Regions from separate parts of the Alcanivorax xiamenensis genome, predicted to be linked through region 2. Evidence: predicted binding sites of a transcription regulator. Region 2 holds the regulator's gene; the other holds the start of a gene.
The links. The regulator sigma-54, encoded in region 2, starts transcription at its own class of promoters, with help from an activator protein. The targets are predictions, from matches to a motif close to TGGCACNNNNNTTGCTNT.
Positions count from the first base shown of each region.

Region 1: a site for sigma-54 is predicted at 2,261-2,278, ahead of A6D6_RS16280 (formate/nitrite transporter family protein). Genes of this name have one in related genera too.

Region 1 covers NZ_AQPF01000034.1:17,905-33,248, reverse strand. The annotation lists gene gcvA (transcriptional regulator GcvA) at 1-196, shown strand, start outside; gene A6D6_RS16295 (methylated-DNA--[protein]-cysteine S-methyltransferase) at 197-706, opposite strand; gene A6D6_RS16290 (glutathione binding-like protein) at 703-1,116, opposite strand; gene A6D6_RS21750 (thioredoxin domain-containing protein) at 1,113-1,208, opposite strand; gene A6D6_RS16285 (DedA family protein) at 1,503-2,054, opposite strand; gene A6D6_RS16280 (formate/nitrite transporter family protein) at 2,350-3,159, shown strand; gene A6D6_RS16275 (bifunctional protein-serine/threonine kinase/phosphatase) at 3,218-4,948, shown strand; gene A6D6_RS16270 (TetR/AcrR family transcriptional regulator) at 4,936-5,568, opposite strand; gene A6D6_RS16265 (efflux RND transporter periplasmic adaptor subunit) at 5,718-6,872, shown strand; gene A6D6_RS16260 (efflux RND transporter permease subunit) at 6,875-9,931, shown strand; gene ypfJ (KPN_02809 family neutral zinc metallopeptidase) at 10,265-11,155, opposite strand; gene A6D6_RS16250 (hypothetical protein) at 11,253-12,620, opposite strand; gene A6D6_RS16245 (TSUP family transporter) at 12,779-13,429, shown strand; gene A6D6_RS22055 (hypothetical protein) at 13,396-13,527, shown strand; gene A6D6_RS16240 (hypothetical protein) at 13,651-15,033, shown strand; gene A6D6_RS16235 (zinc-dependent alcohol dehydrogenase family protein) at 15,044-15,344, shown strand, end outside.
Region 2 covers NZ_AQPF01000002.1:134,815-150,158, reverse strand. The annotation lists gene yjgA (ribosome biogenesis factor YjgA) at 1-217, opposite strand, end outside; gene pmbA (metalloprotease PmbA) at 284-1,639, shown strand; gene A6D6_RS02235 (BPSS1780 family membrane protein) at 1,702-2,631, shown strand; gene A6D6_RS02230 (molecular chaperone HscC) at 2,737-4,422, shown strand; gene A6D6_RS02225 (RDD family protein) at 4,422-5,735, shown strand; gene A6D6_RS02220 (HPr family phosphocarrier protein) at 5,882-6,151, opposite strand; gene rapZ (RNase adapter RapZ) at 6,148-7,002, opposite strand; gene ptsN (PTS IIA-like nitrogen regulatory protein PtsN) at 7,075-7,548, opposite strand; gene hpf (ribosome hibernation-promoting factor, HPF/YfiA family) at 7,557-7,856, opposite strand; gene A6D6_RS02200 (RNA polymerase factor sigma-54) at 7,925-9,391, opposite strand; gene lptB (LPS export ABC transporter ATP-binding protein) at 9,727-10,452, opposite strand; gene lptA (lipopolysaccharide transport periplasmic protein LptA) at 10,455-11,108, opposite strand; gene lptC (LPS export ABC transporter periplasmic protein LptC) at 11,083-11,640, opposite strand; gene A6D6_RS02180 (KdsC family phosphatase) at 11,637-12,122, opposite strand; gene A6D6_RS02175 (KpsF/GutQ family sugar-phosphate isomerase) at 12,122-13,090, opposite strand; gene A6D6_RS02170 (calcium/sodium antiporter) at 13,162-14,115, opposite strand; gene A6D6_RS02165 (MlaC/ttg2D family ABC transporter substrate-binding protein) at 14,246-14,890, shown strand; gene A6D6_RS02160 (BolA family protein) at 14,987-15,241, shown strand; gene murA (UDP-N-acetylglucosamine 1-carboxyvinyltransferase) at 15,293-15,344, shown strand, end outside.

The sequences.
Region 1 (15,344 bases), on a different contig from region 2:
GCAGGGTCTCGCTTTGATCCGGGATGTGCATGCCCGGGCGGAAATCGATGCCGGCCGGCTGGTGCTGGCTCTGGATCAGCCCTGGCCATCGGACTTCGCCTATTATCTGGTGTGGCCTGCTTCCGTGCAGGAAAAACCGGCCATGACACTCTTCAGAGAATGGCTGGAGCAGGAGGCGTCGTACGGTGAGGTTTGATCACAACAAGCTCCGCTGTGGCAACGCTCGCTCCAGCTCAAGCAAAGCCAACTTGCGTTCGATTCCGCCAGCGTAGCCGGTAAGACTGCCGTCGGCGCCAATCACCCGATGACAAGGGACGATAATGGCGATCGGATTGACGGCATTGGCACGGCCAATAGCCCGCGCCGAAGTGGGCCGGGACAACCGCGTTGCCAGCTCGCCATAAGAGATGGTGGTGCCATAGGGCACCCGCCGCAAATGACGCCAGGCCTCTTGCAGAAAAGCGTTGCCGTGGGGCGCCAGTGGCAGGTCGAAATCCGTCAGTTGCTCAGCGAAATAAGCGTCCAGCTGCTCCGCCACGTGACGGACGGCCGCCGCGTCCTGAACATAGGACAGGCCGCGCCAGTGCACGCTGGCCGGATGGTGTTGCCCATCAACGAACTCCAGGCGCACCAGAGCACCCTGCTCATCAACCAGGGCGATCATCGACCCCAGCGGCGTGGTTAGCACATCAGCCCTGTACGTCATACCTGGTCACCCTGGAGCCTGTTCTTGATATTGAATAAGGGGCACGGCCCGGTGGCCGGCGCGGGCAACATCACGCCACGCCGCACCGCCGGCCGCCGCGCCACGGCGTCATGCCAGCGTGTTAAATGACGATGGCGCTCAAATCCAAACCCGCAAATCACGGCGATGTGCGTCCAACCCAAAGTGACGATATCGGCGATGGAGTAGTTGTCGCCAGCAAGGAAGGCCCGGCTGCTCAAATGCCGGTCCAGTGTGGCGAAAGCTTCCTCGCTCAAGCTTCGGTAACGATCAACAACATCGCGCGACAGGGTCGGCGCGAACAACTCGAAATACACACGCTGCCCCAGTATCCGCCCCATGCTGGCGGAATGAAACTGCAACCACTTGATCGCTTCCCAACGCGCCGTCAACGGCTCCCACGGCAGGCGCCCGGCTTTTTCGCCAGATACAACAGGATCGCCGAAGACTCGAAAAGCGTCACCCCGGTCTGATCATCGCGCATGACGGGAATCCGGCCATGAGGGTTCATCAACAGAAAAGGCGATGGGGGAGGAATCCGTGAACACAGTGATCATGGGCCAACCTCGCTTATCTGTCAGGAAAGTCAGAGTCGCAAGGTAGCCAGGACACGGGCCCGGGAAAAACGATATGTGCTGAGCTCAGGATATAGAAAGGCTAAAGCGGTCCGTAGGCCACGGATATCCCACCGTTGCGCCGATTCACTGCCAAAGCAGCTTCCCACAGAGAGAATGCTACGGGGCCGCTGTGGGAAGCTGCCTTGGCAGCGAATCGTGTCTCAGCGGGGTGCACGGAAATGGCGCCACAGCCACATCAGCACACCGATCAGCAACAGCGCCCCCAACACATAAAATTCATAACGCTTCAGATGGCCAAGCAACCCTTCCAGCAAGGTACCGAAATGGAAGGCGGCGCCGCCCAGCGCCGTTGCCCAGATCGCGGCGCCCAGAGCGTTGAAAAACAGATAGCGGCGCGGCGGATAACCAGACAGGCCAATCACCACCGGCATCACCGTACGCAGACCATAGACGAAACGGAAACCGAGCACCCACAGATCCGGATGGCGCCGCACCAGCCCCAGGGCTTTTTCCCCCGCTGCTTCCCAGCGCGCCTTACGTCGCAACAACCGCCGGCCATGATGGCGCCCGAGCAGAAACCAGAGCTGATCGCCGCAAAAAGCACCGGCGAAAGCAGTGAATATCACCAGATCCAGACGCAGATAGTCATGGAACGCCAGGAACCCCGCCAGCACCAGTATTGTCTCGCCTTCCAGGAAGGTCCCCACGAACAGGGCGGGATAGCCGAAGTGTTCCAGGAATTGTTGAAGCATGGCGAAGACCGGCGGGAGGAAGCCGGCAGCCTAACCCGATTGCCCACATCGCACAATGAATGACATGCCTTCCGGAAAAGCACCAAAACGGACCGAACCTGACGCACCACAATGGCGCCATACTTTCGGACCGGACCTGGGGCACCACTACCATCAAAACAACAAATCCCTTTTACATCAAATAGTTAACAATTTCCCCGCTCTCCTGGTGCGGTTCTTGCTGATCCTTTCCATAGCAATAGAACGACGCTTTTAAAGGCTTTCCGCAAACATCGATGATCCAGAGAGTGCGACCATGTCTTACCTAGTACCTTCCGAGTTCGTGACAAAAATGGTGGATGCCGGTGAATCGAAGATTTACATGGCGACCCGCGACACTTTGATCCGTGCCTACATGGCCGGCGCCATCCTCGCCCTGGCGGCGGCCATGGCGGTAACCATCACGGTACAAACCGGCAACCCCCTGATCGGGGCCCTGCTGTTTCCCGTCGGCTTCTGCATGCTCTATCTGATGGGATTCGACCTTCTCACCGGTGTCTTCATGCTGACGCCGCTGGCGTTGCTGGATCGGCGGCCGGGGGTGACCACCAACCGCGTGCTGAAGAACTGGGGGCTGGTATTCCTCGGCAATTTCGCCGGCGCGCTGACGGTGGCGTTCATGATGTCGTTCATTCTGACCTACGGTTTCAACACCGAGCCGGGGGCGGTGGGCGAAAAGCTGGCGGCCATTGGTGAGTCCCGTACTCTGGGCTATGCCGAATATGGCCTGGCCGGTTGGATCACCATTTTCATTCGCGGCATGCTGTGCAACTGGATGGTGTCCATGGGCGTGGTCGGCGCCATGGTTTCCACCACCGTATCCGGCAAGGTGATCGCCATGTGGATGCCGATTTTCCTGTTCTTCTACATGGGCTTCGAGCACTCGGTGGTGAACATGTTCCTGTTCCCCTGTGCCATGCTGATGGGCGGTGATTTCTCGGTGGCGGACTATTTTATCTGGAATGAGATCCCCACCGCGCTGGGCAACCTGGTGGGTGGTCTCGCCTTCACCGGTCTGACTCTCTACACCACCCACGTGCGCACCGCGCCGAAACGGTCCCTGTAATCCAGGGAACAACAACCGACAGGACCGCGCCCCGGCATCGGACGGGGCGCTCATCGCCATGCCTTCCTCTCTCAAGGTGTCCCTGGGACAGTATTCCGACAAGGGCCGCAAACCGGCCAATCAGGATTTCCACGGCGCCCTGATCCCCGAGGGGCCACCGCTGGTCAACAAGGGACTGGCCCTGGCGCTGGCCGATGGCATTGGCAGCAGCAACGTCAGCCATATCGCCGCGGAAACCGCGGTCAGCGGCTTCCTAGAAGACTACTTCAGCACTCCGGAAACCTGGTCGGTACGGCAATCCGCGCAACGGGTGATCAACGCCACCAACGCCTGGCTGCACGCGCAGACCCGCCAAAGCCAGTACCGCTATGATCTGGACCGGGGCTATGTGTGCACCTTCACCGCCCTGGTGATCAAAGGCGACAGCGCCCATTGCTTCCATCTGGGCGATGCCCGCCTGTATCGGCTGAGTAACGGAGTCCTGGAACAGCTGACCGAAGATCACCGGTTATGGGTGTCACGGGAGCAGAGCTACCTGAGCCGGGCCTTGGGCATGAACGCCCGCGCGGAAATCGATCATCTCAGCGTACCGGTGACGGAAGGGGACTGGTTCGTGCTGGCCACCGACGGCGTCCACGAACACCTGGATGCCGACACCCTGACCCGCACTCTGGCCTCGCAAACCGATCCACAACAGGCGGCGAAAACCCTGGTGGCGCTGGCTTACGAGCATGGCAGCGAGGACAATCTGACGGTGCAGGTGCTGCGTATCGACCGGTTGCCGCAAGCAGAGCCCTCCGCCGTATCCGGCCGTCTGGATGATCTGCCGCTCCCGCCGGAGCTGCGTGTCCGCATGGAATTCGACGGCTACCGCATCCTGCGGGAGTTGCACGCGAGCAGCCGCAGCCACGTCTATCTGGCGGAGGATCTGGACAGTGGCGCCACCGTGGTACTGAAAACCCCGGCCATCGACCGCGCCAATGATCGTGCCTTTCTGGAGCGGTTCATGATGGAGGAATGGATCGCCCACCGCATCGACCATCCCCATGTTCTCAAGGCGCCGCCACGGCAACGGCAACGTCGTTACCTGTATACGGTGACGGACTATGTGGAGGGGGAAACCCTGACGCAGTGGATGCGTGACCACCCCAACCCGGCTCTGGAAACGGTTCGGGAGTTGGTGGAACAGATCGCCCGCGCACTGTACGCCTTCCATCGGCGCGAGATTCTGCACCAGGACCTGCGCCCCGAAAACGTGATGATCGACGCCAACGGCACCGTCACCCTGATCGACTTCGGCGCCGCCCGCGTGGCCGGGCTGGCCGAGCTGGCCCCGCCCCGGGACCGGGAAGCGCCGCAAGGTACCCTGCCCTACATGGCGCCGGAATACTTTCTCGGAGAACCGGGCGATACCGCCTCCGATCTGTTTTCCCTCGGTGTCATCACCTATCAACTGCTGACCGGAGATTTGCCCTACGGTACCGCCGTGTCCCAGTGCCGGACCCGGTCCGCACAGAACCGGCTCCGCTATCGCAGCGCCTTACGCGATGATCGCGATCTGCCATCCTGGGTGGACGGAGCACTGCGCAAGGCGGTGCATCCGCATCCGGACAAACGTTACCGGGAGCTATCGGAATTTATCCACGACTTGCGCCACCCCAATCCGGGGCTCACGCACCCAATCCGACCGCCGTTGATGGACCGCCATCCGGTGCGTTTCTGGCAAAGTGTCAGTGCCGTGCTGGCACTGCTGGTGGCGCTGCTCGCCGTGCGTCTCTATGGCGCGTAAGCGCGCAGGAACATGGCCACCGCCTCGGAGATATGGGCTTCGGCGTCCTCCGCCGTCAGCGGTACGCCACAACCGATCAATACCTTCATTTCATGGCAGCCCTTGATAAGGGAAAAGAAGTGATCGGCGGCACGATCCGGCGCCGCCACCCGCAATAAGCCGCGCCGATCCAGCTCCGCCAGCAGCCGCTCCATGTCCAGCAAGGTTCGTTGCGGGCCCACCTCGAAGAACAGCCGGGCCATGGTCTGGTCCTGGCCGGCCTGAGCCGCCATCAGGCGCATCAGATTGACCGCGTCCTCCTGGGTCACCAGCTCATGGAAGGAGCGGGCGATGCGCAGCAACACCTGTTCCACCGACTGGCTCTGATCGAAATGAAAGATCGGCAAGGGCATCTGCCCCTGGCATTTGATCTCCACCGCGGCGGCGAACAGCGCTTCCTTGTCCTTGAAGTGGCTGTAGACGGTGAGCTTGGACACACCGGCGGCGGCGGCGATGGCATCCATGCTGGTGCCGGAGTAGCCCTGTCCCAGGAACAAGGTAGTGGCGGCGGACAGGATGGCGTCGCGTTTGGCGGGGTCTTTGGGGCGGCCCGGGCCGCTGCGAGTCGGATTGTTCGACATGATCTCAACAAATGATGGACTGGCGAGTTCACTAATTTTACTATACCGGCGAGTTTACCATTCAACCGACAAAATAACGACGTTGTTGTTGCTGCTATCCGCAGGCGCTCTTTCCCGCCCGGGAGTACCAACAAGGGATAAGGTGTTCCATGACTTGCCGCAACCGATCCACATCGCACTTACCCACTCATCGCGTGGGCGCTTCCGGCCTGCCCCTGCTGTTTCTCGTCGCCCTGTTCGCCAGCGCGCTCAGCGGCTGCAGCGGTGATGCCGCCACCACCGAGCACACCATCAGCACTGCTCTGGTGGTCCAGCCGAACAGCACTCATACCGGCCATGACAGCTTCGCCGGCGAGGTCCGCGCCCGCTACGAGCCTGATCTGGCGTTCCAGGTCGGCGGCAAGGTGATCGAGCGTCTGGTGGAAGTCGGGGACCGGGTGGAGAAGGGTCAGTCACTGGCCCGCATCGACCCCCGTGACGTGCGCCTGCAACTGGATGCCGCCCGCGCCCGGGTGGCCGCCGCCAAGGCCGACCATGATCTGGCGCGCAGTGAGCAGAAACGGTATCAGACCCTGCTGGAACGCAAGGTGATCAGCCAGTCGCAGTACGATTCAGTCAGCAGCCAGCTCGAAGCCGCCGCGGCACAATTGCGCCAGGCCCGCGCCGATCTGGAAGTAGCCCGCAATCAGGCCGGTTACGCCGAACTGCGTGCGCCCCGGAACGGGGTCATCATGAGCCGTCAGGTCGAGGTCGGGCAGGTGGTGGCGGCCGGCCAGACCGTGTTCACGCTGGCCGCCGATGGCGACCGCGAGGTCCTGATCCATCTGCCGGAAAACCGCGTCAATCAGGTTTCTCTCCAGCAGGACGTGAAGGTGGAGCTGTGGTCGCGACCCGGTGAGCACTATGACGGCCGGGTCCGCGAGATCGCCCCGTCCGCCGACCCGCAATTGCGCACCTACGCGGCGCGCGTGGCTTTCACCAGCGACGACGTGCCCGCCGATCTGGGGCAAAGCGCCCGGGCATTCTTCCCTCAGGGCGACACTCGCATGAGCATCCCGTTGAGCGCACTCACCGCCGAAGCGGACGCCCCTTATGTCTGGAAGGTGAACCCGGCGGACCAGACTCTGGTGAAAGCGCCGGTTCGCATCGGACCCTACCAGGAAGACCAAGTGCCAGTGCTTGCTGGCCTGGAAACCGATGATTGGATCGTCGCCGCCGGCACCCAGCTGTTTCGCGAAGGCCAGACCGTGAAACCGGTGGACCGTCGCAATCGCCAGGTGAACTTTGGCGACGGGGGACACTGAGGATGCGTTTCAATCTGTCCGAATGGGCGCTGCAAAACCGCGCCCTGGTGCTCTACGCGATGATCATTCTCGGGGCCCTCGGCGCACTGTCCTACAGCCAGCTAGGACAAAGCGAGGACCCGCCGTTCACCTTCAAGGTCATGGTGGTGAATACGCTGTGGCCCGGCGCCAGCGCCGAGGACGTCTCCCGCCAGGTCACCGAGCGCATCGAAAAGAAGCTGATGGAAACCGGGGATTACGACCGCATCACGTCCTTTTCCCGCCCCGGACAGTCCCAGGTCATGTTCATGGCGCGGGACGACATGCATTCCGACGACATCCCCGATCTCTGGTATCAGGTGCGCAAAAAGGTGGGTGATATCCGCCACACCCTGCCCCAGGGGATCCAGGGACCATTCTTCAATGACGAGTTCGGCACCACCTACGGCAACATCTACGCGCTCACCGGCGACGGCTTCGACTACGCCCTGAAGAAAGACTACGCCGACCGCCTGCAACTGGCCCTGCAGCGGGTCAAGGACGTGGGCAAGGTGGAGCTGATCGGCCTGCAGGACGAGAAAATCTGGGTGGAGCTGTCCAATACCAAGCTGGCCGCTCTGGGGATTCCGCTTGGCGCGGTACAGCAAGCCCTGCAGCAACAAAACGCGGTTTCCGACGCCGGCTACTTTGAAACACCCACCGACCGGGTGCGCCTGCGCGCTTCCGGTAATTTCCAAAGCGTGGAGGAGATCCGCCGCTTCCCGATCCGGTTCGAGGGGCGCACCCTGCGCCTGGAGGACATCGCCCGGGTTTATCGCGGCTTTGACGATCCGCCGGCACCACGCATGCGCTTCATGGGCGAGGACGCCATTGGCCTGGCGGTCTCCATGAAGGCCGGCGGCGACATTCTCGCCCTCGGTGAAAACCTGGAAAAAGAATTCACCCACCTGCAGGACACCCTGCCCGCCGGCCTGTCGCTGCATAAGGTCTCCGACCAGCCGGCGGCGGTGCGCGCCAGTGTCGGCGACTTTGTGCGGGTGCTGGTGGAGGCCCTGGTGATCGTGCTGCTGGTGAGTTTTTTCTCGCTGGGGCTGCGCACTGGCCTGGTGGTGGCGTTGTCCATTCCCCTGGTCCTGGCGATGACGTTCGCGTCGATGAACTACTTCGACATCGGCCTGCACAAGATTTCGCTGGGGGCGCTGGTACTGGCACTGGGATTGATGGTGGACGACGCCATCATCGCGGTGGAGATGATGGCGATCAAAATGGAGCAGGGCCTGAGCCGGATCAAGGCGGCCAGTTTCGCCTGGACCAGCACCGCTTTCCCGATGCTCACCGGCACGCTGATCACCGCGGCCGGGTTTTTGCCGATCGCCACGGCCCAGTCCGGCACCGGTGAATATACCCGCTCCATCTTCCAGGTGGTGACCTTGTCGTTGCTGGTGTCCTGGATCACCGCGGTGGTGTTCGTGCCTTATCTGGGTGACAAACTGCTGCCGAACCTGGCGCGCCGCGATGATACCGGCGAAGTGCACGATCCCTATCAGAAGCCGTTTTACCGTCGTTTCCGCGCGCTGGTGAGCTGGTGCGTTTACCACCGCAAAACCGTGATCGTGATGACGGTGGCGATCTTCATTGGCGCGGTGGCGCTGTTCCGTTTCGTGCCGCAACAGTTCTTCCCGGCTTCCGCGCGGCTGGAACTGATGGTGGACCTGAAGCTGAGCGAAGGCAGCTCACTGGAAGCCAGCCAGGCCCAGGCGGAGCGGCTGGAGGCGTTGCTGGCGGAAAATGACCAGGTGGAGAACTACGTGGCGTATGTCGGCACCGGCTCTCCCCGCTTCTATCTGCCTCTGGACCAGCAACTGCCGGCGGCGAGCTTCGCCCAGTTCGTTGTACTGACCCGCAATATCGAGGAGCGGGAAGAAGTACGCTCCTGGCTGATCGACACGCTGGCGGCGGAGTTCCCCACCGTGCGGTCGCGGGTGTCGCGTCTGGAGAACGGCCCGCCGGTGGGCTACCCGATCCAGTTCCGGGTCTCCGGAGAACACATCAGCGAAGTTCGTGACCTGGCCCGGCAAGTGGCACAGCGGATACGCGAACAACCGCAAGTCAGCAACGTGCATCTGGACTGGGAAGAACCCAGCAAGGTGGTACGCCTGAACATCGACCAGGACCGCGCCCGGGCCCTCGGCGTCAATACCGCCGATCTATCCCAGGCCCTGCAAAGCTCGTTGTCCGGGGTGGCGGTCAGCCAGTACCGGGAAGACAACGAGTTGATCGATGTGGAAGTCCGTGGTGATGCCCGCGAGCGCGAGGCGCTGGGGCTGTTGCCGAGCCTGGCGGTGCAGAACGAGGACGGCCGCAGCGTGCCGCTGTCCCAGATCGCCACCCTGGAATACGGCTTCGAGGAAGGCGTCATCTGGCACCGCAATCGACTGCCCACGGTGACCGTCCGCGCGGACATTTACGGCGACGAACAACCCGCCACCCTGGTCAACAAGATCCAGCCCACGTTGCAGGACATCCGTGACGCCCTGCCACCGGGCTACTTACTGGAAGTGGGTGGCACCGTGGAAGAATCCGCCCGCGGCCAGAAATCGGTGAACGCCGGCATGCCACTGTTCGTGCTGGTGGTGTTGACGCTGCTGATGCTGCAACTGCGCAGCTTCTCGCTGACGGTGATGGTGTTCCTGACCGCGCCTCTGGGACTGATCGGCGTCACTCTGTTCCTGCTGCTCTTCGGCCAACCGTTCGGTTTCGTCGCCATGCTCGGCACCATTGCTCTGGCCGGCATGATCATGCGCAACTCGGTGATCCTGGTGGACCAGATCGGCCAGGATCTGGCCCAGGGCCGAGGCCAGTATGAAGCCATTATCGAATCCACGGTGCGACGCTTCCGGCCCATCGCGCTTACCGCGCTCACCGCGGTGCTGGCGATGATTCCATTGTCCCGCAGTGATTTCTTCGGCCCGATGGCCGTGGCGATCATGGGCGGCCTGATCGTCGCCACCGCTTTGACCCTGCTGTTTCTGCCCGCGCTGTACGCCGCCTGGTTCCGGGTTCCTCGTCCGGCCCGCTGATCCAGGCATAAGGGTGGTGCATATGGGGGCGAAAGCCCCCCCTTTTTTTGGTTCAGGCAATGGGCGTCTCCATCAAGGGCACGGGTCTGCATGGAGGCCTTCCGGGATCGCTGTAAATACATCCCTGTAAGCTCCCGGTGTGATGGTTTGCTCGCGGTGGACAGGAACATCCTTTCCCTTTTCATAAACGGCCGTCGGTTACCTCGAAGCGGAGCCGTGTTACGCCTTTGCGGAACCTGCTTCACGACGTTCCCGCAAAGGCGTAACACGGCTCCGCTGTCCCTGATGGAGGGTAATCCTGTTTCCCTCTAAACCGCGACGAACCCTTTTGCTTCAACGCGCGAACGTATCGCAGGCGCTGATATCGCCGCTGTCGAATCCGCGCCGGAACCATTCTACCCGCTGGGCCGAGCTGCCATGGGTGAAGCTGTCCGGCACCACGGCGCGTCCCGCCTGTTCCTGCAAAGTATCGTCACCGATGGCATTGGCGGCGGCCAGGGCTTCTTCCAGGTCCCCTTCCTCCAACAATTGCTTTTGCCCGGCTTCATGTCCCCACACCCCGGCAAAGCAGTCCGCCTGTAATTCCTGCCGCACCGACAGAGCATTGGCGTCGGCTTGGGAAAGGCCGGACCGGGCCTGGCGCACCCGCTGGCTGATGCCCAGCAAGGTCTGTACATGATGTCCCACCTCGTGGGCAATCACATAGGCCTGGGCAAAATCACCGGGCGCGCCATGGCGGCGGCGCAGCTCATTGAAGAAGGTCAGATCCAGGTACAATTGCTGGTCACCGGGGCAATAAAAAGGGCCCACTGCGGAGCTGGCGGTGCCGCAGGCGGAGCGCACGCCATTGCTGAACAACACCAGGGTCGGTTCGCGGTACTGTTTCCCCATACCGGAGAAGATGCGCCGCCAGGTGTCCTCCGTTTCCGCCAGCACCACGGCGGAAAATTCAGCCAGTTCCTGCTGTTCATCGGACAGAGGCCGCGATTGCTCCGCCATCGGATTTCCCTGCCCCATCGACAGCACGTCGATTCCCAGCAACCGGGTACCGACATAACCCACCACGCCCACCACAAGCAGCACCCGGCCACTCTTGCTGCGCAACAGCCAGGGCACCACCCGCAGCAGCAGTAGCGCCGCGCCCCCACCGCCACTGCCGGCACTCAGCGGCTGGCCCCGGCGATCCTCCACATTGCTGCTTTGTCGTCTTCCTCGCCAACGCATGATGGCACCAGTATCGTCTCTGAATAAGTATGACGACGTCTCTCGAAACCAGGGACATCGTCATACTTATTCAGAGGCCGCCAAATCGCGCTTCCACTCAATTACGCTGGTAGGGCTTGCCTTCCAGCCACAGGGTATGGCCGTCAAAACGGCACGGCAACGCCACCTCGCTGATACCGGTGCGGTGCAAAACCTGCCCGCTCTCCACGTGCGTGTAGCTGCCTTCGCCGTACTTCACATCCAGCCGTTCGGGCTGCGCCTGATACTTGAACTCGGTGTAGAAACGGAACCGGCCGGCACCGGAAGACTGTTCAAACTCACCCTTGCCATCGGCCCCCAGTATCAACCGGCTGCGACCCAGCCCACGGCTGAAATGCCCCTGGGCCAGTTGGCAGCCGGTGGCGGAACCGGTGGAAGGAGTCTGGCGACCGGCCAGGCGCCGTTTCAAATCCACCGCTGAAGACAGACGCTGGCCGTCCAGATAATGGCACTGACCACTGTCACCGCTACTCCGGCCACAGGGCACAGTGCCGGTAAGAGTCAGCAGATCACTACCCGCCGGCAGTTCCAGCCAGGAACCGTCGCGTCGCTTGAGCACTCCCGGCCCTCTCGGCATCAGCAATTCCACCGAACCGTGCCACAGATCGCCGTCGGCTAACCGCAGTTCGCCCTGATCCGGTTGCAGCCCCCGGTAAGCCCCGTCAAAACGGCGGCCGTCGGACCATTTGGAAACCGTGCCATCGGGAAACGAGAAACCACCGTTCAACGCCTGGTCCACTTTGCGCTCATCCTTGAAGCGCAATTCACCGATGATCTCATTGGCGGCGATACGCGCCTGCGCCATGGTGGCCAGCGTGGCGCCATTCTGAATGAACTCGAGCCGCCCCGGACCGGCCAGTTCGCCCCGGTATTGAGGCCCATCGAAAATCACCCGCAAACCATCACCGGCGTGCACCGTAAACGGCTGATAGTTACTGGACAGGTCACGTATCCGGGAAGGCGTGCCGTACAGGCGGCGGCGGGCTTCCTCGCCCACATGAGGCGTCACGGTACTGCGCAAGAAGCTCAGCTTCACCGATATCAGGGTGTCGCCGCCGGCGGAAACCGGTACCCATTCCTGAAACCGAACCCGTCCCAAATGCAACACCCGCACCTGATACCGGTCCGCCCAGAGGCGAGTGTCCAGACGCTGGCCCGCTTCCATTGGCCTTGAGGTAAACGAAATGAAGCCCTTGTTGTGCTCGGCGGCGGCCACCTCCACCTGCCAACCGTAGTAGGACCCGGTATGTCCGGGAGATATCTGAAAATGCAGGGTACCGGGCTGATCCCGGCCGGCACCGGCGACCACCCCCGGTTCCGGCAGCGGCTCCCGCGGCAACAGCTGGCAGCCGCTCAGGGTCAACGACCACAACGCCAGCAGCGCCGTGAGCCAGCCCTCCAGCTTTCCTTGTCCCGACACCACCATCAAAATATCCTCAGTCGTCCACGCCGGAAGCCCCGGCGGCGCCGTTCCATCCCTTCCGTTTCCGCGATGGTAACGCAGATCATGCTGCAACATAGTGACGGCCATCGCCAGCCCCCCATCAGCCGGGGTAAAGTAGGCCCTCGCCTGGAAGGGATATCGTGGAACTAGACCTCTCCATATTGCTGGTATTGGCGCTCGTGTCACTGCTTGCCGGCTTCATCGACACCCTGGCCGGTGGCGGCGGTCTGCTGACGCTGCCCGCTCTGATGCTGGCCGGTTTGTCGCCGGTGCAGGCGCTGGCCACCAACAAGCTGCAGGGCACTTTCGGTTCGGGCATGGCGGCGTTCACGTTGTGGCGCCGGCGACGCTTCCGCATTGCCGATGTGCGCGGGGCCTTCCTCGCTTCCCTGGTCGGCAGTGCCCTCGGCACTATTCTGGTGCAAGTGATGCACACCGACATTCTGGAGATCCTGGTTCCGGTGGTGTTGGTGGTTATCGCCCTCTATTTCCTGTTTTCAAAGGGCGCCGGTCAAGTGGAACGGGCGCCCCGGATCAGCGATACCACCTATGAGCGCACTCTGGTTCCTGGCATCGGCTTTTATGATGGCTTTTTCGGTCCCGGCACCGGCTCCTTCTTCGCCCTGGTGGAAGTGGCCCTGCGTGGCCGCGACCTGATTACCGCCACCGCCCGCGCCAAGGCGCTCAACTTCGCCAGCAACATCGCCTCGCTCACCCTGTTCATCGCTGGCGGCAAGGTGCGATGGTGGCCGGCCAGTTGCTGGGCGCGCGCCTCGGCGCTCACGCCGTGATCGGCGGCGGCGCCCGCTTGATCCGGCCTTTGATCGTGGTGGTCTGCATCGCCATGCTGGCTCGCTACCTGGCCACCACTCTGGGCGGCGGCGCTTGACCCGGGAGGGCGGCGACCCAGGGCCTGTTCACCCTATTTGCATCCAGCAGGCGGGATGCAAATAGGGTGAACAGGCCCTAAACTGACCTCCTGTCATTCCCACCAGTAGGTACGGCCCTCACTATGCGTGACTACCGACGTCCGGACGGCGAAACTCTCTATTTGCCCGTCGGCCCGTTCAAGCTGCGGCTGCCTTTTATTCACTATCGTTTTGAGTGGCCCGATTATCTGCAAGGGCTGTTGATGTGCGCGGTGGATTTGGCGGCCATTCCTCTGATGACCGAACTGCTTGGCATGCCCTTTGAAGCAGCCCTTGCCGTGGTATTGCTCAATGGCATTCTGTATCTGACTCACCACCTGCTGGGCGACCCGGTGGTACCGGGTTGGATCACTCCGGCGATCCCGTTGCTGATGGCCTATTGCAGCGGCTTCCCGGAAGGCCCGGAGCGTGTGCACGCGCTGATCGCTTTCCAGTTGTTACTGGGAGGATTTTGTATTTTCCTGGGACTCACCGGCCTGTCCCGCAAGGTGGTCAATGTGGTGCCGCCAGCCATCAAGGCCGGCATCATCATGGGCGCCGGCATCGCCGCGGTCATCACCGTATTCAAGGTCGGCGGCCGTTTCGAGAGTTTCCCCTGGACCATTTCCATCGCCATCGGCATCGCCTTCTATTTGATCTTTTCCCGTCACTTCAACGCCCAAAAAAACCGCAATGCGTTCTGGGCCACGCTGGGCAAACTGGGCATTTTTCCGATCATCGCTTTGGCCATCGTGGTGGCGCCGATCTTTGGTGAAGCGCCCTGGCCGACCATAGAATGGGGCTTCACCAAGCCGGATTTCGCCACGCTCTGGAATGAATACACCCTGTTCGGTCTGGGGCTGCCCTCGGCGGGCATGTTCCTGCAGGCGATCCCGACCATGCTGGCGGCCTATATCGTGCTGTTCGGCGATGTGCTGCAGGGCAAGGCGCTGCTAACCGAGGCGGACGAGGCCCGCAAGGACGAGAAAATCGACTACGATCCCAACCGGGCGCATATGATTTTTGGCGGCCGCAATGCCACCATGAGCATCATCGGCCCCGACGTGGCCATGTGCGGCCCGCTGTGGGCAGCTATGCATGTAGTCATTACCGAGCGCTTCAAAGAAGGCCGCAAGGCCATGGACTCCATTTTCGGCGGCGCCGGTTCGTTCCGTTGGGGCACCAACACCGGTCTGCTGTTGATGCCCATCGTCAGTCTGGTGGAACCGATCCTTGGCGTGGCGCTGGCGTTGACCCTGCTGATCCAGGGTTACGTCAGCGTGCGCATCGGCATTCTGGAGGCCCGCAGCCAGCGGGACCTGGGTATCGCCGGCGTCACCGCCGCGGTCCTTGCCACCCAGGGCGCCACCTGGGCCTTCGCCGTCGGCGTGGCCCTTTGTATTTTGATTTACGGCCGCCAGTTCTTCACTGGTGAGAATGATCAGACCTTCACGAAGGATCTGGAGCAAAAGGCTCCGGAAGAGTAAGGGGAGAGCGATGAAAACACGTGCCGCGGTATTGCGCGAAATGGGCGCCCAGCGCCCCTATAAAACATCCCAGCCGCTAAAGATCGAAGAGCTGGAATTGGATGCCCCCGGGCACGGCGAGATTCTGGTGCGGGTACGCGCCGCTGGCCTGTGCCATTCGGATCTGTCGGTGATCGACGGCAACCGTCCGCGCCCTCTGCCCATGGCCCTGGGCCACGAAGCCGCTGGTGAGGTAATGGAAGTGGGTGACGGCGTCACCGATCTGGAAGTCGGTGATCACGTAGTGTTTTCCTTCGTCCCCAGTTGCGGCA
Region 2 (15,344 bases):
TCAAACGTCCGACGTACAGGGCGTGGCGGCGTTGAGCGTCGGCATTGGTGATGCGGCGGGCTTCTTCCAGCGCCCGCCGCAATGGATCGTTGAGCGGCAGCCGCGCCTGTTGCGCCGGTTTCAACGCCATGATGTCCAGCCCGGTCTGCTGCAGGTCCGTCATTTCCTGTTTGAGCTGCGTTTTGCTGGGAGGTAAGGGCTCGTTATACTCGGTCATTGTTTATGGGAGCCGGTCCGCCACGACACGAACGCTCCGCCATCAAGCTGAAGGAAACCCTAGTTTATGTCCGATCACCCCCGTCCGTCAGCCGATCTCGGCCCAAACCAGCTGAATGCGGCCAAGGACACCGTGGCTTTTGTACTGGAAGAAGCGCGCCGGCAGGGCGCCAGCAATGCGGAAGTCGGCTTGTCCCTGTCCCAGGGGTTGTCGGTGGATGTGCGCCTTGGCGAGGTGGAAACAGTCGAGTTCCACCGTGACCGGGGTGTCTCGGTGACGGTGTACTTCGGCCAGCGCAAGGGGCAGGCCAGCACTTCGGATGACCGCCGCGAAAGCCTCCGCGACGCGGTACGCGCGGCCTGCGCCATTGCCCGTCATACCGAGGAGGATCCTCATGCCGGGATCGCCGATGCCGGTTTGTTGGCGCCGCGGGTGCCGGATCTGGACCTGTATCATCCCTGGGCGCTGACCACCGACCAGGCCATTGAACAGGCTCAGCAGTGTGAGGCGGTGGCTCGCGACGACGCGCGTATCGTCAATTCAGAGGGCGCTTCGCTCAATACCGGCGCCAGCTTGTATGTATTGGGGACCAGCGCGGGCTTTCTGGAAGGGTTCGCCGGCACCCATCACAGCCGCAGCTGCGCGGTGGTGGCTCAGGACGAGGCCGGCATGCAGCGGCAATTCTGGTACGATAGCGGCCGCCGGGCGGAGTTGCTGGCAAGCCCGGAGCAAGTGGGGGCAAAGGCCCGTGAGCGCACGCTGGCCCGTCTGGGAGCCGATGTGCCCGCCACCGGGGAATTCCCGCTGCTGTTCTCTCCGGAAATGGCCAGTGGCCTGATCAGCCATTTAATTGGCGCTATCAGCGGAGGCTCGCTGTATCGGCGCGCCTCTTTTCTGTGTGACGCGCTCGGTTCCCGGGTGCTGCCGGAAGGATTCCGTTTGGGAGAACGGCCGTTGATGCCGGCGGGTAATGGTTCCACCCCCTTCGACGGCGACGGTCTGCCCACCCGGGATCAGGATTTCATCGAGGACGGTGAGCTTAAAGGCTATGCGCTGGGGCTGTATGCGGCCCGCCGGCTGGGAATGTCACCTACCGGTAACGGAGGAGGAGTACATAACGTCATTCTGAGCGACACCGGGGAAAGCCGGGAAGCCTTGTTGCGCCGTTTGGGAACGGGAATTCTGATCACCGAGGTGATGGGACAAGGTGTGAACCTCGTCACAGGAGACTATTCTCGTGGCGCCGCGGGTTTTTGGGTGGAAAACGGTGTTATACAGAGACCACTGCAAGAGTTTACTATTGCCGGAAATCTGAAGGACATGTTCGGAGGTATTCTGGGCAGTGGCACGGATGTGGATCGAAGGGGGAATATCCACTGTGGTTCGTTACTGTTGTCGCCCATGAAAGTTGCCGGGCGCTAGTTTTTCGTCTTTCAGAATGACTATTGACTGTTTGGCTTAACCAAGGACAAGGAGCATACATTATGGAATCCAATAATCCATACCAGGGACCCAGCGCGGACGTGCTGGTGACACAGGCGGGATCGGGAACGGTAGGGCAGGCACGGAAGCGGCCGGTGGGGAACGGCGGCGCCTGGTGGGCGCAGGCTTGGGGGATCGTGAGTCAGAACAAGCTGATGTGGGCACTGGCCACCTTTGTCTTCATGCTGATTTTCATGGCCATTGGTCTGATTACCGCGTTCATTCCGTTTATCGGCACGTTCATTCCCACCCTGTTCGCGCCGGTATTCATCGTCGGTTTGTATTTCATTGCCCACAGGGTACTTGAGCAAAACACGTTTTCCTTCGGCGATCTTTTCGTCGGCTTTTCCAATCAGACCGGGCCGCTGTTCATGGCCGGTCTGGCGCAGATCGTGGCGATGCTGGTCTTCGTTGTTTTGATTGGCATTCTTGGCGCACTGTTCTATGGCAGTGAACTGATGATGATGTTCAGTTCCTTCTCCGACCCCTACGCCGCGCCCATGATGAACCCGGCCTTTGGCTTCGCCAAGATGATTCTGTTCGGCCTGGTCTCTCTGTTGTTGATCATCCCCTACATGGCGGCGATCTGGTTCCAGGTGCCTTTGGTGTTCTTCGGGCACCGCAATGCGTTCGCGGCCATGGTGGAAAGCTTCACCGCGGTATTCCGCAACTTTTTGCCCCTGCTGTGGTACGGCATCATCGGCTTCCTGATTTTCCTGGTGCTGGGTATCGCGGTGGCGATTATTGTCGGAGTGATTACCGGAGTGCTCGGACAAGGCGTGATCAGCGGTATCCTGATGTTCGTCTTTGGTGTGGTGATGCTGTTGGTGATGTTGGTACTGATGGCGCTGTATTCCGCCACCATCTACTGTTCGTTCCGCGATATCTTCGAACTGGGCGAAGCCACGCCGCGGCAGCCTGACGCTGTCTGATTCGCTCTGCATGACATTGCCCGGTGCTGGCCACCGGGATTCTCGCCGGGCGGTTTGATACCGCCCGGCGTTCGTTTGAGGCCGTGAATGGCGAAAGGAGCAGCCATGGCGATCGTCGGAATTGATCTGGGTACCACCAACAGCGCCTGCGGTGTGTGGACCGGACAAGGCGTGGAGTTGATATCCAATCGGCTGGGGGACGTGCTGACACCGTCCGTGGTGGGCGTGGATGCCAGTGGAGAGATCATGGTTGGTCGCACCGCCCGTCAGCGGCTGATTCATCATAGCGACCGAACGGTGGCCGCGTTCAAACGCCTCATGGGCACCGACCACAAGGTGACTCTCGGCAATCAGCGTTTCAGTGCGACGGAGCTGTCTTCCCTGGTATTGCGTTCGCTCAAGGAAGACGCCGAGGCGCACTTGGGGGAGCCGGTGACGGAAGCAGTGATCAGTGTGCCGGCCTATTTCAACGACAATCAGCGCCACGCCACCAAACAGGCGGCGGAGCTGGCGGGGTTGACGGTGCGACGGCTGATCAATGAGCCCACCGCCGCGGCCATGGCCTATGGCCTGCACGAGAAGCAGGAAGGCCTGTTTTTGATTCTCGACCTGGGCGGCGGCACTTTCGATGTATCGTTGCTGGAATTCTTCGATGGTGTGATGGAAGTGCACGCCAGCGCCGGTGACAACTTTCTCGGCGGAGAGGATTTCGTCGATGCCATGATCGACGATGTGCTGGCCCGGCATGAACTGAGTCGGGACAGCCTGCCCGCCAGTGTCATGCAGAATCTGTATTTGCAGATGGAAGGCGCCAAGCGCCGGCTGGGTAATACCCAGACGCTCACTCTCAAGCTGGGGGACCGGGAAGTGATTCATGAGGTCACGCCGGAATGGTTCGCCGGTGTGGTCACGCCACTGCTGCTGAGGGTGAAGCACCCGATTGAGCGGGCGTTGCGTGATGCCAGTCTGCACCCGGACAAGGTGGATGATGTGGTCCTGGTGGGCGGGTCCACCCGCCTGGCCCTGTTCCGCTCCACCGTCGGCAAGATGTTCGGCCGGCTGCCATCCTGTCATCTGGACCCGGATACGGTCGTGGCGATGGGGGCGGCTATTCAGGCCGGTCTGCTGGAGCGGGGAGAGGGCCTGGATGACGTGGTGCTTACCGATGTCTGCCCCTACACGCTCGGCACGGGGGTGGTCAACGAGGACAACCCCAAGCTGGGGGATTACTTTCTGCCGATCATCGAACGCAATAGCGTGGTACCGATCAGCGTCGAGCGGCAGTTGTCCACCGCATCCGACAACCAGACCAAGATGAAGATTCTCATCTATCAAGGCGAAAATCGTCTGGTGGAGAAGAATGTCTACCTGGGAGAGTTGGGCGTCGCCGTGCCGAAAGGACCACGAGGACAGGAAAGCGTGACCGTCCGCTACAGCTACGACATGAATGGTCTTCTGGAGGTGGACGTGAAAGTTGAATCCACCGGCAAGACCTATTATCAGTTGATCGAACATACGCCCGGAGCCTTGAGCGAGGACGACAAGGCGAGATCCCTGGAACGTCTGGCCGCCTTGAAGTTCCACCCTCGAGACGGTGAGGAGAACCGGGCGCTGCTGGCCCGTGGCGAGCGGCTTTATGAGTCCAGCCTCGGGGAGCGCAGGGAGTGGGTCGCCGACTTGATGGGCCGATTCGAGCAGGTGCTGGATCGGCAGAATCCGCTGGACATTGCCCGGGCTCAAAAGAAGTTCAGGGAGGCCTTGGACAGTCTGGAAGGTGAGGACTGGTTCTGATGGATCCCTGGCATGTCCTGGGGCTCGAGGCCACCGGGGATACCCGGGCGATCAAGCGTGCCTACGCGCGCTTGCTGAAAAGTACGCGCCCGGATGAGCATCCACGGCAATTCCAGGCTTTGCACGCCGCCTACAAACGTGCCCTGAGCCTTGCCGAGCAACATGCCCGTGCCGCTGATGCGGGGCCGGAAACGGCAACCGGGGAGCAAGCGGAAAGGAAGCCCGTTGCCACCGCCGCCGAGACTCTGCCGCCTTCGCCAGAGAGGCCGGAATGGCCAGCGTCGGTGGTTCCAGATGATCCGCTGGTGGCACCGGAGGAATCCGAGCCGGCGTTCCTGGATCAGCCTCCCCCGCCGGCGCGGGACCCGGAGCCGGCCTGGACCGCGGCACGGGAGCTGGAAGAACGGGAGCCGGAAGAAGACGAGCGGCTGGCGGCCAGTCGTGAGCACGAACGGCTGCTGATTCAGTGCCAGGCTCTTCTGGACCGGGAGGGGCAGCCGGCGGCGGAAACGGAATGGCGTTTTCTGGCCAGCAATCCCTGGATGTTGGACAGCGCCTTTCATCATGGTTTGGGCGATGCCCTGATGGCCCGGCTGGTGGAGCGGTCGCGGCAGCAAGAGGGCACACCTCCTCTGGATGCGGCCACTCTCGGTTATTTGAACAGCCTGTTCGATTGGGAGGGGCGTCGTGGTTTGTTGGCGGCCCGTTTTGGTGATGCCGCCATGGAGCGGGTGTTGGCGCCCCTGGACGCGAGCTCTTCCGGCGACCAGGCGTTATTGCGGGGGCTGCGTGGCGGCAAGGAGACGGTGCCGCCGGCGCGTCAGGCAAACGCCGAGCCGAAACCCGAAACCCTTTATTTCACCGGCATGACCTTACGCATGGTCGCCCTCGTCATCGACCTGCTGGTCCTGGCGGCGCTTCTGGTCATGCCGATATGGGTGGTGAGCATCATGGTGGCGGATTTCAACGGAACAGGTGGTGATATCCGTATTGAGTCGTTCATGAGCTTCTTTCTGGTGCTCGTCGTGCCGGCCTATTTGCTGATGGCGCTGGTAATGGAGGCCGGGCCCAGGCAGGCGACGCCGGGGAAACGGATGCTCGGGCTCAGGGTGACGAATCGGGAGTTTCAGCGGCTGCCCTTCCTGCACAATTTATGGCGGGTCATAGCGTTCGTGGTGGTCAATGCGCTGACCAGCAAGGTGGTGATCCTGGTGAACCTGTTCCTGAAAGGATACCTTCTGCACGATCGCGTCAGCCGCAGTTATGTCATCAACTGGGCGCGCAGTCAGAGGGAGGAGAAAGACGCGAAATGACGTCCTGTTCGCTGCCAAGGCAGCTTCCCACAGCAACTCCGTCGCGCTCTCTGTGGGAAGCTGCCTTGGCAGCGAATACAGCGCGATTTCATATCTCCAAGACCAATAGATGGCACGCCACTGGTCTGTGGACCGCTCCCGCGAACTTATTCCGCTTCGTCAAAGCGGCGGGCGAACAGGTCGGTCAGTTCCTCCATGGCCGGCTGTTCATCATCGCCGTCCACCCGCACCGTGAGGCTGGTGCCCTTGGCGGCGCCGAGGGTGAGCAGGCCCATGATGCTCTTGGCATCGATCCGGCGTTCGTTATGAAGCACTTGAATGGTGCAGCTGTAACGTGACGCCACACTGACCACCTTGGCGGCGGCGCGCGCATGCAGCCCCAGTTTGTTGATGATGGTGAGTTCCTTCTCGATCATCCCTCCAACTCCCGGTGCCGCACATGCAAGGGAATGGCTTTATTGCGCAGGCGCTGGGCCAGCTGTTCGGCCAGATACACGGAGCGATGGCGGCCACCGGTGCAGCCGATGGCAACGGTAACGTAACTGCGGTCGTTGGCGGCGTAGCTGGGCAGCCAGCGAACCAGGAACTGGAAAATATCGTCGATCAAATCTTCGGTTTCCTGATGAGATTGCAGGAAGGCCGCCACCTCGTCGTCGCGACCGGTCAGAGCGCGCAGATCACCGTGCCAGTGGGGATTGGGCAGCATGCGCACGTCATAGACCAAATCGGCGTCGTTGGGTAAGCCATTCTTAAAACCGAACGACTGGATCAGCAACGAGAGGCGGACATTGCGGCCGGCGACCCGCTGACGGATCTGGTTGCGCAGGGAATGGACATCCAGGGTGCTGGTGTCGATCACCAGGTCCGCGCGCATACGGATGTCGGCGAGCAGTTCGGCTTCATAGGCGATGGCGTCGGCCAGGGTGCGATCATCGCCGCTGAGCGGGTGGGGGCGGCGAGTGGCGCTGAAGCGTTTGAGCAGGGTGCCGTGATCGGCGTCGAGAAAGATGATTTCCGTTTCCACCTGCAGCTTGCGTAACTCCGCCAGGGTGGAGGGGAACGCCAGCAGTTGTCTCGGCAGGTTGCGGGCATCGACCCCGACGGCGACCCGCTCCAGTACCCGGTCTTCATCATCCAACTGCCCGGCCAGTTGCGGCAGCAGACCCAATGGCAGATTGTCCACGCAATAATAGCCATGGTCTTCCAGTGCCTGTAGGGCTGTGGTTTTACCGGATCCGGACCGGCCGCTGAGAATGGTCAGTTTCATGGCGATTGCCGCTTTCTTCCCCCAAAAGACGCCCGGGCCGGGGAAAACCGGCCGCGCGGGCCCTGTCGTAGCTTATGAAGCCAGGCGCAATTCGGCCTCGGACTCCACGGCGGTAATGTAAAGCTGGTGATCGTCCATTGCCTGGCGCAGTTCACGCCGATAATCCTCGTCGTTGAACAGGTTGGCCAGGTGGCTCAGGGTCTTGAGGTGCTGCTCGGGATTTTGTTCAGGCACCAGCAGAACGAACACCAGATCCACCGGTCGGCCGTCCACGGCATCGAAGTCCACCGGTTCGGCCAGTTTCAGCAGCAGGCCCACCGCCTGCTCGCAGCGTCCGAGTCGGCAGTGGGGAATGGCGATACCTTCACCGATACCGGTGGAGCCCAGGCGCTCCCGGGCCACCAGTGCATCGAACACCTCCTGGGCTCCGAGGTCGCCGCAACTGGCCGCGGCCAGTTCGGCAACCTGATCCAGAAGACGTTTTTTGCTACCCACCTCGATACCGTTATGGGTGCGGTCCTCGGTGAGGAGTTCTCGTACTCGCATAGATCCGCTTAGTGACCGTGCTTGCGGCTCACGGTCTTCTCCTTGTGTTTGAGAATCTGACGATCCAGCTTGCTGGTCAGGGCATCAATAGCCGCGTACATGTCACCAGCCTCGGCGGTGGCGAAGACTTCGGCGCCGGAAATGTGGATGGTGGATTCCGCCTTGTGGGTCTTCGGCTCCGGAGACAGAATCACCTGAATACTGGTGATCTGGTCGAAGTGCCGTTCCAACTTGGAAAACTTGTCGTCCACATAGTCACGAAGGGCTTCGGTGATATCCAGGTGATGGCCACTGATGTTGATTTGCATAGCTGGCTCCTTTGCCTCGTTATTTAACCCTGGCCCCAGGCCCGGGTTACAAGCCGTTTCCCGCGTCGTCAAACCAGGCGTTTGCGAGCGCTGGAAGACGGGATTCGCATCGCCTCTCGATACTTGGCGACGGTCCGGCGCGCCACCTTGATCCCTTGCTCATTAAGCAAACTGGCCAGCTTATTGTCGCTGAGCGGCTTGCGAGGGTTCTCGGCGGCGACCAGCTTCTTAATGATGGCACGAATGGCGGTGGAAGAACATTCACCGCCGCCTTCCGTGTCCACGTGACTGGAAAAGAAATATTTAAGCTCGAACACCCCGCGGGGGGTGAGCATGAACTTCTGATTGGTGACCCGGCTGATGGTGGATTCGTGCATTTCCACCGCCTCGGCGATATCGGCCAGCACCAGCGGTTTCATGGCTTCCTCGCCATAGTGGAAGAAGTCCTGCTGCACCTCGACGATGCGGCGCGCCACCTTCAGCAAAGTGTCGTTACGGCTCTGCAGGCTTTTCAGGAACCAGCGTGCCTCCTGCATGCAGTTGCGCAGGTACTGGCCGTCCTCGCCCTCGGTGCGGCGGGCCAGACGGGCGTATTGGGCGTTCAGGTTGACCTTGGGCAGTACCTCCTCGTTCAGTTCCACCCGCCAGCCGCCACGGAAAGGGCGCACCACCACGTCGGGCACCGCGTATTCCGCCACTTCGCCGCCGATGTGTTCGCCCGGGGCGGGGTCCAGGGTGCGCAGCAGCGCCAGGGCATCGAGGAGTTCGCCTTCCGTCACCCCCATGGCCCGGCGTAGCCCGGCATAGTCGTGCTTCTCCAATAGCGTGAGGTGCTCAAGCAGGGCAGTGGCGGTGTCCAGGTGTGGCGTGTCGGCGGCCTGCTGTCGCAGTTGCACGCCCAGGCACTCGGCCAGGTCACGGCAGGCCACACCGACCGGGTCGAATTGTTGCAGCCGATGCAGGACCGCCACCACTTCGTCTTCCTCCACCGGATCATCGGCGTCGGCGATTTGCCGCTCGGCGGTGCCGATCACATCATCCAGGGGCAGGGACAGGTAGCCGCGGTGGTCGAGGGCGTCGATGAGGATACCGGCGATGACGCGGTCCCGGTCGCTCATCGGGCTGAGATTGAGTTGCCAGAGCAGATGGTCCTGCAGGGTGACCGGAGCGACGTGGCGCTGCTGCCAGGCGTCGGCGTCATCGTCTTCGCCGCTGCCCGAGCCGGAACCGGACTGCCCCACATAGAGGTCGTCCCATTCGCTGTCGCTCTCCACCGGCCCTTCCACCAGATCGTCCAGGGCCTGGTCCCGTTCGAGGTCCATTTCCTCCGCTTCCCAATCCTCGTCGGCGGGGGAGTCATCCTCGGTATAGGTTTCGCCTCCCTCCTCGAGTTCCAGCAGGGGGTTGGTTTCCACGGCCTGCTGGATTTCCTGGCGCAGGTCCAGCGTCGACAGCTGCAGCAAGCGAATCGCCTGTTGCAGCTGCGGCGTCATGGTGAGTTGCTGGCCGATCTGGAGTTGTAGACTCGGTTTCATACTGCCTTGGTGGTCTGGTGAATCGCCAAGGCGGCAGAATAGCAGCGTCTTTCAACGCTTAGCAATCCATTTAAGCAATATGTATGCCAATGTTGAAATTGCAATTGAAAAAGAGTAAGGAGAATCGTGGTTCCTTCCAGTATGAAGAGAGTCACTGGTGTCCCGCGATTGTGGGGGCGGCCGCCATGGATGGCGGCTCCAAATGCCGGGTGTTGCCGGAGGGCGATGCCGGATCAAGTCCGGCATGACATTTTCAGGTCTTGGACTTGGCGTGCCAGCGTGTTGCGTGTAAGCGTGCCAGCAATTTATGGGGCGCCAGCGGTTCTCCTGATAAGTCAAAGCCGGAAGTCCGCACCCAGATAGACGTCGCGGACCTGCTGGTTGCCGAGGATGGTCTGGGAATCGCCCTCGGCGATGATGTGGCCGGCGCTGCAGATATAGGCGGTATCACAGATATCCAGCGTTTCGCGCACGTTGTGGTCGGTGATCAGCACGCCGATGCCGCGATCCTTGAGGTGGCGGATAATGCCCTTGATGTCATTCACCGAGATCGGGTCCACCCCGGCGAACGGCTCATCCAGCAAAATGAACGCCGGGTCCGTGGCCAGGCCACGGGCGATTTCCGCCCGCCGCCGCTCACCGCCGGACAGGCTCATGCCCATGCTGTCGCGGATATGGGTAATGTGAAATTCCTCGAGCAGGTTGTTCAGTTCCTGCTCGCGCTCGGTTTTGCTCAGTTCCTTGCGGGTTTCGAGGATCGCCATGATGTTCTGCTCGACGGTCAGGCGGCGGAAGATGCTCGCCTCCTGGGGCAGATAGCCGATGCCACGCTTGGCGCGTCCGTGCATGGGCAGGTGGGTGATGTCCTCACCATTGATCTCGATGCGCCCGGCGTCCGCTTCCACCAGCCCGACGATCATATAGAAACAGGTAGTCTTGCCGGCACCGTTTGGGCCCAGCAGGCCGACGATCTGGCCCGCTTCCACCTCCAGGGAGACGTCCTCGATGACCCGGCGCCCCTTGTAGCTTTTGGCCAGTTGGCGGGCATTCAGTTTCGCCATGGTCAGGGGCTCTCCGTGTTGCTGGGGGGGCTCGCCGGCGTGGAGGCCGGGGTTTCGCTGGTGGGCGATTGGGTATTGTCATCGCCCTGATCCTGGCCGGTCTGCTTGCTTTGCGACGTTTCGTCGTCGCCATTCTGTGCCTGGGAGGCGTTCGTGGCCGGAATCACCAGCCGCACCCGTTTGTCGCCCTCGCTGCTGGCGTCCATGCGCCGGGAGTTGAGGTCGTATTCCACCCGTGCGCCCTCGAAGGTATTGCCCTGATGCTGCACATAGGCGTTGCCAGTGAGGATCAGGCGGCGGCGTTTGAGGTCGTAAACCAGCTTGTCGGCGTGGGCGTTCAGGTCCTTGCCTTCGCGCATGCGCACTGGACTGCCGGTGGCTTCCACTCGCACCAGTTGCTCATTCTCGGTGAACAGGCGCAAGACGTCGGCGTTGAGTTTGCGGTTGCCCTGAATCAGTTCGGCGTCGCCCCGGTATACGCCAGTGCCGGCGTCCCGTTCGAACACGGCCTGGTTGGCACTGACCTCCACCGGGCCTTCGGCGCCGGACTGGGCCACGGCCAGTGCCGGGACCAGGAGGGCGGCGGCCATGACCACGCGCAGGCGGCGCAGTGGGCCGTGCACCGGACCGTTAGGGCTTGGGTCCTTTGAATTCACTTACTACTCCTTGCTTGAGAGTCATGCGCCCGGTATCCAGATCCGCGTCCATGCTGCCCGCCCGGGTGCTGCCTTCGCTGTGTCGCATGGTGACGGTGTCCGGGGCGGAAACCTGGCGATCGCGGCTCAGGTAGTGCAGCTCCCGGGTGTCGAGGGTGACGCCGTTGTTCTTGCTGACCGCCTCGACATTGTTTTCGAACACGATCAGGTCACCGTTGTCGCGTACTTCACCATTGTCCGCCTGGATGGTCCACTGGTTGTTGCCGTTGTTCAGACTCAGGTCCGGGCCGGTGAGCAGCGTCAGCGCTTCACGTTCGTATTGTTCCAGGTTGTCGGCGAGAAGCCGGTATTCCACCTCGCCGCTGTCGCGATTGAACTGGCGGGCAACGATGTTTTCGGCGGTGATGGCCGGCGCGCTGAGGAACGCTTCGTTGTCGCCCTCCAGCGGGTTGCCCCACTCATGCAGCGTCATCATCACGATCAATCCCAGCAGAATGACGCCGCTGGCGCTGAGCAGGCCGGGCCGTCTCACTGCCCCTCCCGCAGTCGCAGCAGGCTGTCACACACTTCCCGCACCGCCCCTTCGCCACCACGGGCTTCGGTGCGGGCCACCGCGTGGGCGTTGGCCGGGGCGAAGCCCAGTCCGGCCCATTCCAGTGCCGGCACGTCGGGTTCATCGTCGCCCATGTAACCGATCTCGGCGGCGCTCAGGCCGAGCTGTTGTGCCAGCGCGGACAGGGCCACGCCTTTGTCCTCGCGGCCCTGGATCACGTGCTTGATGCCCAGGTCCCGGGCGCGGCGGGCCACCATGGCGGAGTCGCGGCCGGTGATGATGGCCAGGGTCACGCCACTGGCCGCCAGTTTTTTCAGCCCATGGCCATCCAGGGTGCTGAAGGTTTTCAGTATCTCGCCATCCGGACCGTAATAGAGGCGGCCATCGGTCATCACGCCATCCACGTCGAAAGCCATCAGGCGCAGGCGCAGAGCCTGTTCCGGTTTTACCCCGAGCGTCATTACATTACCCCCGCGCGCAGCAGATCCTGGGTGTTGAGTGCGCCGATCGGACGCTGCTGGTCATCACAAATGATCAGACCGTTCACCTTGCGCGTCTCCATCAGTTGCAATGCCTCCGCCGCCAGACGGCCAGGCTGGATGGTGACCGGGCGTGGTGACATGACGTCGCGAATGCCGGCGACACGGACATCGACGCCTTTCTCCAGAGTGCGGCGCAGATCGCCATCGGTAAAGATGCCAATCAGTTTGCCGTCGTCGTTCACCACCGTGGTCATGCCCAGGCCCTTGCGGGTCATTTCCAGCAGCGCATCGGTCAGTGGGGTGCTGGCGTTGACCACCGGCAACTGTTCCTCGCCGTGCATGACATCGTCCACTTTGAGCAGCAACCGGCGTCCCAGGCTGCCGCCGGGATGGCTGAGGGCGAAATCCTCCGGGGTGAACCCGCGCGCCTCCAGCAGCGCTATGGCCAGGGCATCGCCCATGGCAAGAGCGGCGGTGGTGGAGGAGGTGGGCGCCAGATTGTGCGGGCAGGCCTCTTCCTTAACCGCCACGTTCAAATGAACATCGGATAACTGGGCCAGGGAGGATTCCGGGCGGCCGGTCATGCTGATCAGCCCGCTGCCTTTGCGCTTGATCACCGGGATGATGGTCAGCACTTCCTGGGTCTCGCCGGAGTTGGAGAGTGCCAGCACCACGTCTTCACTGGTGATCATGCCCAGATCGCCATGGGATGCTTCGCCCGGATGCACGAAAAACGACGGGCTGCCAGTGCTGGCCAGGGTGGCCGCCAGCTTGGTGCCGATATGGCCACTTTTGCCCATGCCGGTGACGATGATGCGACCGGTGCAGGCGAGCAGGCGCTCGCAGGCGTTTTCGAAATCCTTATCCACGCGCGCACTGAGCGCGGCCACCGCCTGGGCTTCCTCGTCCAGTACACGGCGCGCGGTGGCGATGAAGTTGTAAGGCATGGAATCTCCCTTCACGGTCGCGGCCCGGTCCGCTGCCAGGATTTGTCGGCGGAGCCTGATGAAGCCGCCGATTATACACCGGCATCCATCAGGCTGCGCCAGAGCACCGTCAAATAGACCGCGTATCCGCCGAACAGTGCCAGACCGGTGCCACGCCCCAGAGGGCGGCGCACCGCCAGCGCCATGCCGAAGGTCATGATCAGGGTCAGCAGTACCAGTGTCGTGTAGTCGCGATCCAGCAGAGCGGGATCGGCCAGTGCGCCGGGGCCAAGCAGGGCGGGCATCGGCAGTACCATCAGCAAATTGAGAATGTTGGAGCCGAGCACATTGCCCAGGGCCAGATCGCCGTGCCCGCGACGGGTGGCCGCCAGGCAGGTGGCCAGTTCCGGCAGGCTGGTGCCAAGCGCCACCAGGGTCAGGCCGATCAGGGCTTCGCCGACATCCATCTGCCGGGCTACTTCCGTGGCGCCCCAGACCAGTGTCCGGGCGCTGATCAGAAGCAGCACCAAACCACCAAGAAACAGCAGCAAGTCGTGACGCCGGCTCCGATCCCGTTGTGACGGTGGCGGCTGTGGTGGTGATGTTTTGCGGTGCCACGTTATCAGTGCCAGCGTCGCCAGGCCAAGGAGCAGGACCACGCCGTCGGTGCGGGTCAGGTGGCCGTCGATCAGCACCACTCCGGCCAGGGCCGTGACCAGCAAGCAAGCGCTCAGCACCTGCCGGCGGCTGTGGTCGGGGCAGGGCACGGGGCGCCACAGCAGAGTCAGTGCGAGCACCAGTCCCAGATTGGCGATGTTTGAACCCAGCGCATTGGCCACGCCAAGGGCGGAACTTCCGCTCAGGGCGGCGGTGGCGGAGACCAGGACTTCCGGCGCCGAGGTGCCGAAGGCGACCAGCGTCAGACCCACCAGTGCCCGGGACAGCCCGAAAGCCTGGGCCAGGCCGGCGGCGCCGGTGACAAAACGGTCGGCGCTCCAGGAAAGTACTGCCAGGGCGATCAGGCTGGCCAAAAGGGCAGTAAGCATGGAACCTCCGTTGTCAAAAGCCGTCAAATCGAGCAAGAGCCGTGGCGCGCGCGGAACCCGCGCGTGTAGGATGCGGTGAGTTTGCCGGGACCATCAATGCCGGATCACCGAATGACCAGGGAGCGAGCGCATGACTTATCCTAAACAACTGTTTTCCATGATGGCGGCCTTGTTGCTGCTGTTGACCGCCAGCCTGGCGCAAGCGGAGCAGGATCCGCGCAAATTGGTGGAGCAAACTGTCGAGCGCATGACCAAGCGCATCGATGGGGAGCGCCAGAAGCTCAACAACGACCCCCAGTACGCCCGCGAACTGGTGCGCGAGGAACTGGGCGATCTGGTGGACTTCAAGCGGATTACCCGAGTGGTGATGGGGGATTATTTCGACCAGGCCTCCCGGGATCAGAAGTACCGTTTCCTGGAGGTGTTCGAGAACAGTCTGGTGAACACTTACGCCTCCGGGGTAACACTGTACGACGGCCAGAAGATGAAAGTCCTGCCTTTGCGCGAGGAAGACCGCCGTGGCAACTATGCGCGCGTGCGCATGGAGTTCTCCACCAACTCAGGCCAGGTGGTGCCGATCTTCTTTACCCTGTTCCTGGACGGTGGCCAGTGGCGTGTGGTCAATGTTTATGTCAATGGGCTTGATCTGAGCCAGGTCTACAAGCAGCAGTTCGCCCAGTCCATGCAACAGCACAATGATATGGACACGGTCATCGCCAACTGGTCCGCCGCCGATGTGGCCGACGAGGTCGAGAACAAGGCCAACGTCAACTGATTCCCGCCTTTCTGATTGTCTACCGCCGCGGGGCCGGCATGGCAAGGCCCCGCGCCGTCGCGTATTATTGCCGGTTCATTCGAATGAGGAGCTCCCATGAATCCGGAAGACGTGAAGGCGCTGGTGGAAGCCGGCTTCGACGATGCCGAGGTGGCGGTGGACGGCGGCGGTGACCGCTTCCTGATCCGCGTGGTGTCCGATGCCTTCGAAGGCCTGATGCCGGTGAAAAAGCAGCAACTGGTCTATGGCTGCATTAACCAGGCAATCGCCGACGGCACCATTCACGCCGTAAGCATCCAGACCTATACCCGGGCCGAGTGGGAAAAAGCCCAGAAGATGGGGTTGGCCTGAGCCCCGGGCGGCCCGCCATTTGCCTTTATCAACAGGCTCTAAGAGATCCGCATGGACAAACTGAAGATTACCGGTGGACAGCGCCTGGACGGCGAGATCCGCA